2 regions of the Pseudocolwellia antarctica genome follow, and region 1 is predicted to be linked to the other one. Evidence: predicted binding sites of a transcription regulator. Region 1 holds the regulator's gene; the other holds the start of a gene.
What was found. Region 1 encodes sigma-54, which starts transcription at its own class of promoters, with help from an activator protein. Its sites were predicted from a motif close to GTTGGCACGNNNNTNGNNT; they were not measured.

Region 1 (4,397 bases):
GTGTTGAAATAGGCTCGAGTAACTTCTTCTCTAATGCAATCGCTTGATCAAGCGCTATATTCTTTTTAATTAGCGGATGTAATCTTCTGGTTTCACTGAAGCGTCTTATAAGATCACTGTCGTCAGCATCCAGATATAAAATGTTTAAATCAACGGTATTCGGTAGGTAATCTAATATTTCGGAAACATCTTGAGGATTGTTAGGTAAATTACGAACATCAATACTTACCGCTACATTTTCGTAATCGTTGATCACGGTATGCACGAGTGCAGGCAATAAATTTACAGGGATATTATCAACACAATAGTAACCTAAATCTTCTAGTACTCTTAAGGCTACTGATTTTCCTGAACCTGAACGTCCACTTACGATAATTAACTTCATTGAGCTGTTCGATCCTTTTTTATGTGTTTTGTTGGATAAGCTTGAACAATTCTTCATTACTTTGACACTTTCTAACTTGCTTAGCTATTTGCTTATTGCCGAATAACTTAGCAATACTTTGTAAAGTCGTTAAGTGCTCTTTACAAGCATCTTCGGGAACAAATAGGGCAATAAAAATATCGACAGGTTTATTGTCTATCGCGTCAAAGTCAATAGGTGTTTCAGTAGTTACGACAACAGCAACCACAGACTTAGCATTTGCCAGTCGCCCATGAGGGATTGCAATGCCATTGCCAATTCCTGTAGAGCCTAGTTTTTCTCTAGACACTAAACTTTCTAATAACTCGTACGGACTATGCTCAGAAATTTTGTCGGAGGCTATGGTGCAAATTTGGTCTAAAATTCGTTTCTTGCTAGAACCAGAAATTGCACAACATGTGCAATCTGGTAATAAGATATCTTGCAAAGTCATAATTACTTCTAAAGCCTACTTTATTCTACTGAGTTAATGGGTTGCGGTTTTGCCTTTGTACTTCAAAATTTGACGATCTAACTTTTCAATTAAAGCATCGATTGAAGCGTACATATCTTGATTGTCTGCCGTTGCATGAACTTCTGTACCTTTTAAATGAACAGTTGCTTCAGCAATTTGGTTTATTTTCTCAACTGTTAATACTACATATACATTATTAATTTGATCAATATGTCGTTCTAGCCTTAAAAATTTCGTATTAACATATTCGCGTAAAGAGTTAGTGATATCTACATGGTGGCCTGTTAGGTTTATTTGCATAAGTTAACGTCCTCTTTTAGTCATATTGGAAAATTATATTAAGCTCTTACGTTGATTCGACGGCGGTATTGATAATGACTCTCTATATTTCGCGACAGTACGACGCGCGACTTTGATACCTTGCTCAGCAAGGATTTCTGCCATTTTGTTATCACTTAATGGTTTTGCTGGAATTTCTGCGGCAACAAGTTTCTTAATAAGCTCTCTTATTGCTGTAGAAGAACAGTCACCACCATTATCAGTGCTTACATGGCTTGAGAAAAAGTATTTAAGTTCAAAAATCCCTCTTGGGGTATGCATGTACTTTTGAGTAGTTACGCGAGAAATTGTTGATTCATGCATATCTACTGCTTCAGCAATGTCATTTAAAACCATAGGTCTCATGGATTCAGGACCATGTTCAAAAAAGCCCTGTTGACGCTGCACTATACAATTTGACACTTTTAATAATGTATCGTTCCTACTTTCTAAACTTTTAATAAACCATTTAGCTTCTTGCAAGTTAGAACGTATATATTGTGTATCGTTTGATGACTTCATTGAGCGGCTCATCGATGCATACTGTTGATTTACAGAAAGCTTAGGTGCTGTGTCTGGGTTTAATTCTACTACCCAGCGACCATTTTTCTTTTCAACGGAAACATCAGGGATCACGTATTGTTCATCACTTTTAACAACACTGTCGCCAGGACGAGGATCTAATGATTGAATTAAGCGTAATACTTCGCGTAGTTGATCTTCTTTTAAACGCGTTTTACGCATTAATTGACGGTAATCTCTATTACCTAATAAATCTATATGCTCTTTTACAACTTGTTTACTTTCTTTAAGCCAAGGTGTAGCGGTATCAAATTGATTAAGTTGTATCAGTAAACAATCAGCAACAGAACGTGCACCTACACCTACAGGATCAAAAACATTAATACGTTTTAGTACGGCTTGAACTTCGTCTAATTCAAGATCTTCAATACCAACACAATCGAGAATGTCTTCACAAGAAACCGTTAGGTATCCTGACTCATCAATAGCTTCAATAATGGCTATGGCGATGGTTTTATCGGTATCACTAAAAGGAGTTAGTTCCATTTGCCACAAAAGATGATCTTGTAGAGAATCTTTGGTTTCACCTTGATAGGTATAATCTTCAGAAGGAGAGCTAATACTACCTGTATTAGAAATACCTGCGCTGTAGCTTTCATCCCATGTGGTATCTATATTAAGTTCTTCGGGGATGTCGGTATTGCTCATCGCTTCAGTCGTTGATATTTCATCAATAGAGGGAGTAGAGTCTTCTGAACCGTCAGTGCTGCCTTTATCTGTATCCGCTTTTGCGTTTGCAGAGAATGCATCTTCTAAATTATTAACGGAACTATCCTGAGAGTTAGGGGAACTCTCATCAACTTCAAGCAACGGGTTATTCTCCAAAGCTTCTTGAATTTCCTGTTGTAAATCTAACGTTGATAGTTGCAGCAACTTTATTGCTTGTTGCAACTGAGGTGTCATCGTTAGATGTTGTCCTATACGGAGTTGTAAAGAAGGGCGCATCTACGTATTATTTATCCTATTAATCATATAAACATTATTGATACTTATTGATAACTATAGCGTAAATTGTTCGCCAAGGTATACATCTCTTACATGTTGATTTGAAAGTATCTCATCAGCATTACCTTCTGCGATTAATTCACCATGACTTACAATATAGGCATGTTCACATACATCAAGTGTTTCACGAACATTATGGTCTGTTATGAGTATGCCGATGCCTCGTTCTTTTAAGTGTAGAATAATCTTTTTAATATCACCTACAGAGATAGGGTCGACACCCGCAAAAGGTTCATCTAATAATATAAACTTAGGGTCTGCGGCTAATGCTCGTGCAATTTCTACTCTGCGACGCTCACCACCCGATAAACTCATACCTAAATTGTCTTTTATGTGGCCTATATTAAACTCTTCTAGTAAGTGCTCTAACTTTGCTTCGCGTTCAACTTGGTTTAAAGCTTTTTGCGTTTGTAAAATGGCCATGATGTTGTCATAAACGCTAAGTTTTCTGAAAATTGAAGCTTCTTGAGGAAGGTAACCAATACCTTTTCTAGCACGTTCATGCATAGGTAATAAGGTGACATCTTCATCATTAAGAACAATAGAGCCTTCATCGTTAGGTACAAGACCTACAATCATGTAAAAAGAGGTTGTTTTACCTGCGCCATTTGGGCCGAGTAAGCCAACAATTTGACCCGCGTTAACGGTTAAGCCAACATTTTTTACAACTTTACGGCTTTTGTATGATTTAGCCAAACCTTTTGCAATTAGAGTAGAGGTAGCCATGCTTTATTGAATATCCTCAACGAGTGGTTTGTCTGTGTTTATTTTGGTTTTAGTTTTTGGCTGAATAACTGTTTTCACTTTGTCATTCTCATTACTTTCAGCATTCACATATTCTGTTTCTGCGTTATAAGTAATTTTGCTACCACTTACTTCACTACCGTCTTGTTGTAATAATGCATTACCTGAAATAACCACAGTATTTAAAGAAGGTTCGTATCTAATTTCGTTGGCTTGTAAGTTAATCGGCTTGCCATCGTCTAATGTTTGCTCAAACGTTGCTGGCTTTCCTTTAGCTATATAGGTTTTTTCACCTGTATCAACATCGGTGATCACTTGTACTAAGTCAGCCTTAATAATTAGGGTGCCTTGTTTGATAACTACATTATCGATGTAACTAAAAATTTTATTTTTTAGATCCGCTGATTGTTTGCTGGCATCAATACTTAATTCTTGATTTATATCGAGCTTTTTAGCTAAAGCTGTAGAGCTAGCTAAAGACGATAATACGAGAATTAATAAGCTACTTTTGAGTTTTTTGGTAAATAGTTTGCACATGTTCAGTTAATGTCATCTGTTTGGTGTTTATATCAACAATTAATCCAGAACCGTACACGGTAAAGCCATTACCTAAAATAACGATGGCTTGTTCTGAGCTAATAATGTTTGTGTTTAAGTCTAATTCAATCGATTTTCCATGAATTTGCTGTATTAAGCTATCAGGATCCGTAGATTCTAACTTCACTCTATTTTTTAAGCTTACACGATTGTTTTTAAACAGTGTGCCTTCTTTTGAGCTAATTTTCCATGGAACATCTTTATTTTCTGGGTATAAGGTCAAGCTCGGAAATTCAAAGTGAGTAACTTCTATACCCGAATAATGTTCCATTC
Region 2 (4,397 bases), 680 kb from region 1:
GGCAAGTTAAAACAAGTTGCTCCATTAATAGATAGAATTAGAGGCGTAACAACATCTGCTGCCGTATTAGCTAAATCTTCACGTGTTAACTGGCTACCTGCTGCTGCTAAATCTTGTACGAATGAGTCAGCTAACTCACCTTGATAAAAAGCATCTAAACCGTGAGTCGCTAGGTATTCAAAGGTACTAGCTAATTTAGGGTTAAAGTAATTATCGCCAGCCTGTAGAGGTTTACCTTGATTATTGCTGTTCAAATAAAGAGATTTAAAGGCTTGGTTTGTTTCTGCCACGCTGGCTAGCTTTTCACAGCCTGCTTGTAAGCTTGCTGAAACCACAAAGCCGTTACGCGCCCAACTAATTGCAGGTTCAAGAATACGGCTTAATGGTAGTTTTGCATTTTTATCGTTAGCTAACGCTTGTTGCCAACCTCTTACAGTGCCCGCTTGCGTTACTGCGCTTAAACCGCCACGAGATGGCATTTGGCTATGATTTTTATAAGCACCAATATTACTAGCAGAACGCCCACAAGCATCGATAGCTATAGGTGTTTTTTCGTTAGGATTGTCTATCAACCAAAAACCGTCACCACCGATAGAATTCATATGAGGATAAACCACACTAATAACAGCCGCTGCTGCCACCATAGCTTCAGTAGCGGTTCCACCTTCTTTTAAAACTTCAACGCCAGCTTCAGATGCTGCCCAATGTGGAGCCGTAAACGCTATATTTTGATCACTCATTAACCATCCCCTTTTTAAACTCGTTCGATATTTTAGTTATTTTTGTTAGTAAACTTTTGTCATTACCATGCGACATCATTAATGAAAATCCATACGGATGTCCTTTATCAGAAGTGGCTAATGGCAAATGTACCTGGGCCGAACCACTTAAACCGGCGATAGCCGACAATGTGATAATTCGCATACGTAATTCGCTAGTATCTTCACCTAGTTTAGGTGCAGTTGTTGGCGTAGTAGGCAGAAATAAACAACTTTTCTCATCTAAATTTTCTGCAATAACTTTCTGCCAAGCCTGCTGTACAGCTAAAGCTTCTTTTTCTTCAGCTTCAGTTAACGCCATTGCCATTTCAAAACGCGAAGTGATGGCAGGAGAAAAGCTTGGTTGTTCTTCATTTATCCATTTACTGTGCTGTTTAGCAATAGCTCTACCTTGTAAAATACGAAATGCATCGGCTAATTCAGTTAAAATATTTGTGTTCGGTAAAATAAACTTTTTATGATGAGTAAATTGAGTTTTTGTTTGCTCTAGCAAGCTTTGCATTATAGGTAGAAGTGCGGGATCAATTAAATCAAATAAACCCTCATCAATAACAAGTGTATCTACTGAGTTGATAGCTTGCTCAGGTAATAATACATCACCCGTTTGCTTTAATAACTCAGCCGTACTTGTAAACCAGCCGATAGTATCGAATGGCGGAGCTAAAGGAATAAGACCATCTTTAGCAATAATATCGTGACTAGGTCGCATACCATACAAGCCACAATAACTTGCTGGAATACGAACAGAGCCACCTGTATCAGTACCTAAACCAATATCAGCTAAATTAGCAGCAACCGCAGCTGCAGATCCCATACTTGAACCACCACAGGCATGGTTAGGAACTTTAGGGTTTTCAGCAGCGCCATAATGAAAATTATTGCCTTCTAAACTATAGGCAATTTCGTCGGTATGGGTAAAACCTACAAATTCACATCCTTGCGCCATCAATTTATCTATTGAAGAAGCACTCTGTTGGGCATTAGTCGCTTTTGCAAACCAATCAGGATTACCTGCACTATTCTTTTCACCCTTAACAGCAAATAAGTCTTTAACGGCAAGGCGTTTATTAAGCAAAATACCTTGATGACTAGTTTGCCATTGCGTTGGACCATGCTGACAAAAAATAGCGTTTTTATTTATATGTGAATTATTGTTCATAATTACCCAACAGTTTTAAATTGTTCATGTGGAGAATGCTCAAAACATAACATTAAGCTCAGTGTAAATAGCTTAGTAGTCACTTCTCTTAATCTGTACTATTTTGTATTGATTTGCATTTATATTTGAATAGTTCAAAGCACTGAAAATGCAATAAAGCATGTAATCGATTGCATTTAACTTTACTAAAAATAAAGTTCAACTCACCTAAAAATAAATAAGGAGCAATTACAATGCCAAAACAACATTCCTGTCCGATCGGTCAATGATAACAAAGATGCGCTTAAAATGAAAAATAAATATAACGCAAAATGATAGGTTTTCATCACCAGCATGGTGCTATAAATCACCAGAATAGTGCTTAAATAGCCACTACAGAGAACAAAAGATAACGATGCGAAGTGATTAAATTAGGCATAAAGATTTATGCCTAATTGAGGTATTAACCAGAGTATAGGTTAAATTAAATAAGTGGAGATTCGTTAATGATCAAACCGTTTACGTCAGCGTACACCCAATCATTAGGCGAAATAAAAGTACCTAATAAATTAACCGTTTGGTCTTTATCACCAAAACCACGCTTAAGTGTACTTCTTGGTGTAACGCCTAATGCCATTACCGCAATATCCATGGTTTTTAATATTTCAATATCGCGACAACAACCATTGATAATAACGCCTTCCCAACCATTATTAATGGCAGTTGTTGCCATAATATCACCAATAAAAGCATGTTTCTTACTAGCAAAACCATCAATAACAAGCACCTTCCCCTTACCTGGTTGTTTCAGTGCTTCAACAGCAAAAGAGTTATCTTCTGGACAGGTTACTGTTACCGCTTGACCAAAAAACTTATTTTTTCCACCGTATGAATTCAAACCACTTTCAGCTGTTCTCACGGTATCTCTATGATCGTCAAACAAATCTGGCGTTGTAAAATCTTGCATAATGTTAAAACCTTTAATTGCGTAGATAGATAATTACTGGGATAAATAATTACTTAGGAATAGAAAGACCAATGCCTTTCAAAATAATTTGAGCAATAGACTGAGTAATAGCTTTCACATCACTTTCTTCATACTCGTACTTATTCAATAACAATAAAGCTTCAGTTTGAAAATCAGCATAATATTGCGTAGTCGACCAGATCGTAAATAACAGGTGGTTAGGATCTACTTGATCCATCTTTCCTGCATCCATCCAAGCTTGTAACAATTCATATTTTTCTCTGAACCATGGACGTGAGTTTTTACGAATATAATCTTGAAGAAATGGCGCACCACGGATCATTTCAATCGCAAACAAACGCGACTGCATCGGCTTTTCTATTGATAGAATAACTTTGTACTGAATGTACTTATATAAAATAACAGCGGGATCATCTTCAACAGAAACGTCTTCTAGCCCTAAATTCCATGAGCTTACAATGTTCTCAAGTACTGTTTCATAAAGACCTTCTTTACTAGTAAAGTAATAATGAACATTAGCTTTAGCGACGCCAGCTTCTTTAGCTATCATACTCATACTGGCGCCATCATAGCCAAGTTGAGCAAATATTTTTTCGGCAGCAGCAAGAATAAGTTGCTGATTTTTCTCACGAGTCGCTTCTTTTTTGTTTTGTTTAATTTCTACTGTCATAAGATGCAATTTGATTAATTTATATTACTTATTTTTACGCATACTGACCAAAAGGTCAATGTGTGATAATTTAATAAAATTCATATACTGATAAAACATTAACCCATTGGCTTAAAGCGCCATATATCAACTGAAATAAAACTAAACAGTTAATTGTTACCGCGAATAAATAATTGATAACCTTGTATTTATATGAAGTATTCAAAACTCATTATCCTTAGATTTAGACAAGTATATGCACTTTACAAAAAATATTTTTTACAGATTCATTGCTAGCCCTATACCAGTAAGCAAAGTATCATTATGAACAAATTATAAATATGCGATTTAGTGTAGGTTTTCTCAGCGATTAGTTGTTATCAATTAAAACTACATTTTCACCTACACTAGATGCGGTAACAACATGAAAATTCATAGCGTTACACAATATTTAAATAGTTTTTGAAATATCCAAAAACTACATAACCCATTATAAATAAAGTAATAAACGAAATAACACATGACAGATTTATCACAACACACACCTATGATGCGCCAGTACCTTACGATTAAAGCAGAATTTCCGAATATTCTGATTTTTTATCGTATGGGCGATTTTTACGAATTATTTTTTGATGATGCTAAAAAAGCGTCTGATTTATTAGATATATCACTTACTGCTCGCGGTAAAACGGGTGGTAATGCAATTCCTATGGCGGGTGTTCCCTATCATGCTGTTGAAGGTTATTTAGCTAAGCTAGTTCAGCTAGGTGAATCTGTCGCGATATGTGAACAGATTGGCGATCCTGCGACGAGTAAAGGTCCTGTTGAACGTAAAGTGGT

Region 2: a site for sigma-54 is predicted at 2,161-2,179, ahead of ACPUVN_RS01900 (amidase family protein). Genes of this name have one in related genera too.

What each region holds. Positions count from the first base shown of each region.
Region 1 is NZ_CP187926.1:4,263,569-4,267,965, forward strand. Features, by position in the region: gene rapZ (RNase adapter RapZ) at 1-385, opposite strand, end outside; gene ptsN (PTS IIA-like nitrogen regulatory protein PtsN) at 405-857, opposite strand; gene hpf (ribosome hibernation promoting factor) at 891-1,178, opposite strand; gene ACPUVN_RS18475 (RNA polymerase factor sigma-54) at 1,212-2,723, opposite strand; gene lptB (LPS export ABC transporter ATP-binding protein) at 2,778-3,509, opposite strand; gene lptA (lipopolysaccharide transport periplasmic protein LptA) at 3,513-4,064, opposite strand; gene lptC (LPS export ABC transporter periplasmic protein LptC) at 4,030-4,397, opposite strand, start outside.
Region 2 is NZ_CP187926.1:437,439-441,835, reverse strand. Features, by position in the region: gene ACPUVN_RS01905 (gamma-glutamyltransferase family protein) at 1-740, opposite strand, end outside; gene ACPUVN_RS01900 (amidase family protein) at 733-1,938, opposite strand; gene ACPUVN_RS01895 (putative 4-hydroxy-4-methyl-2-oxoglutarate aldolase) at 2,402-2,884, opposite strand; gene ACPUVN_RS01890 (TetR family transcriptional regulator C-terminal domain-containing protein) at 2,934-3,575, opposite strand; gene mutS (DNA mismatch repair protein MutS) at 4,075-4,397, shown strand, end outside.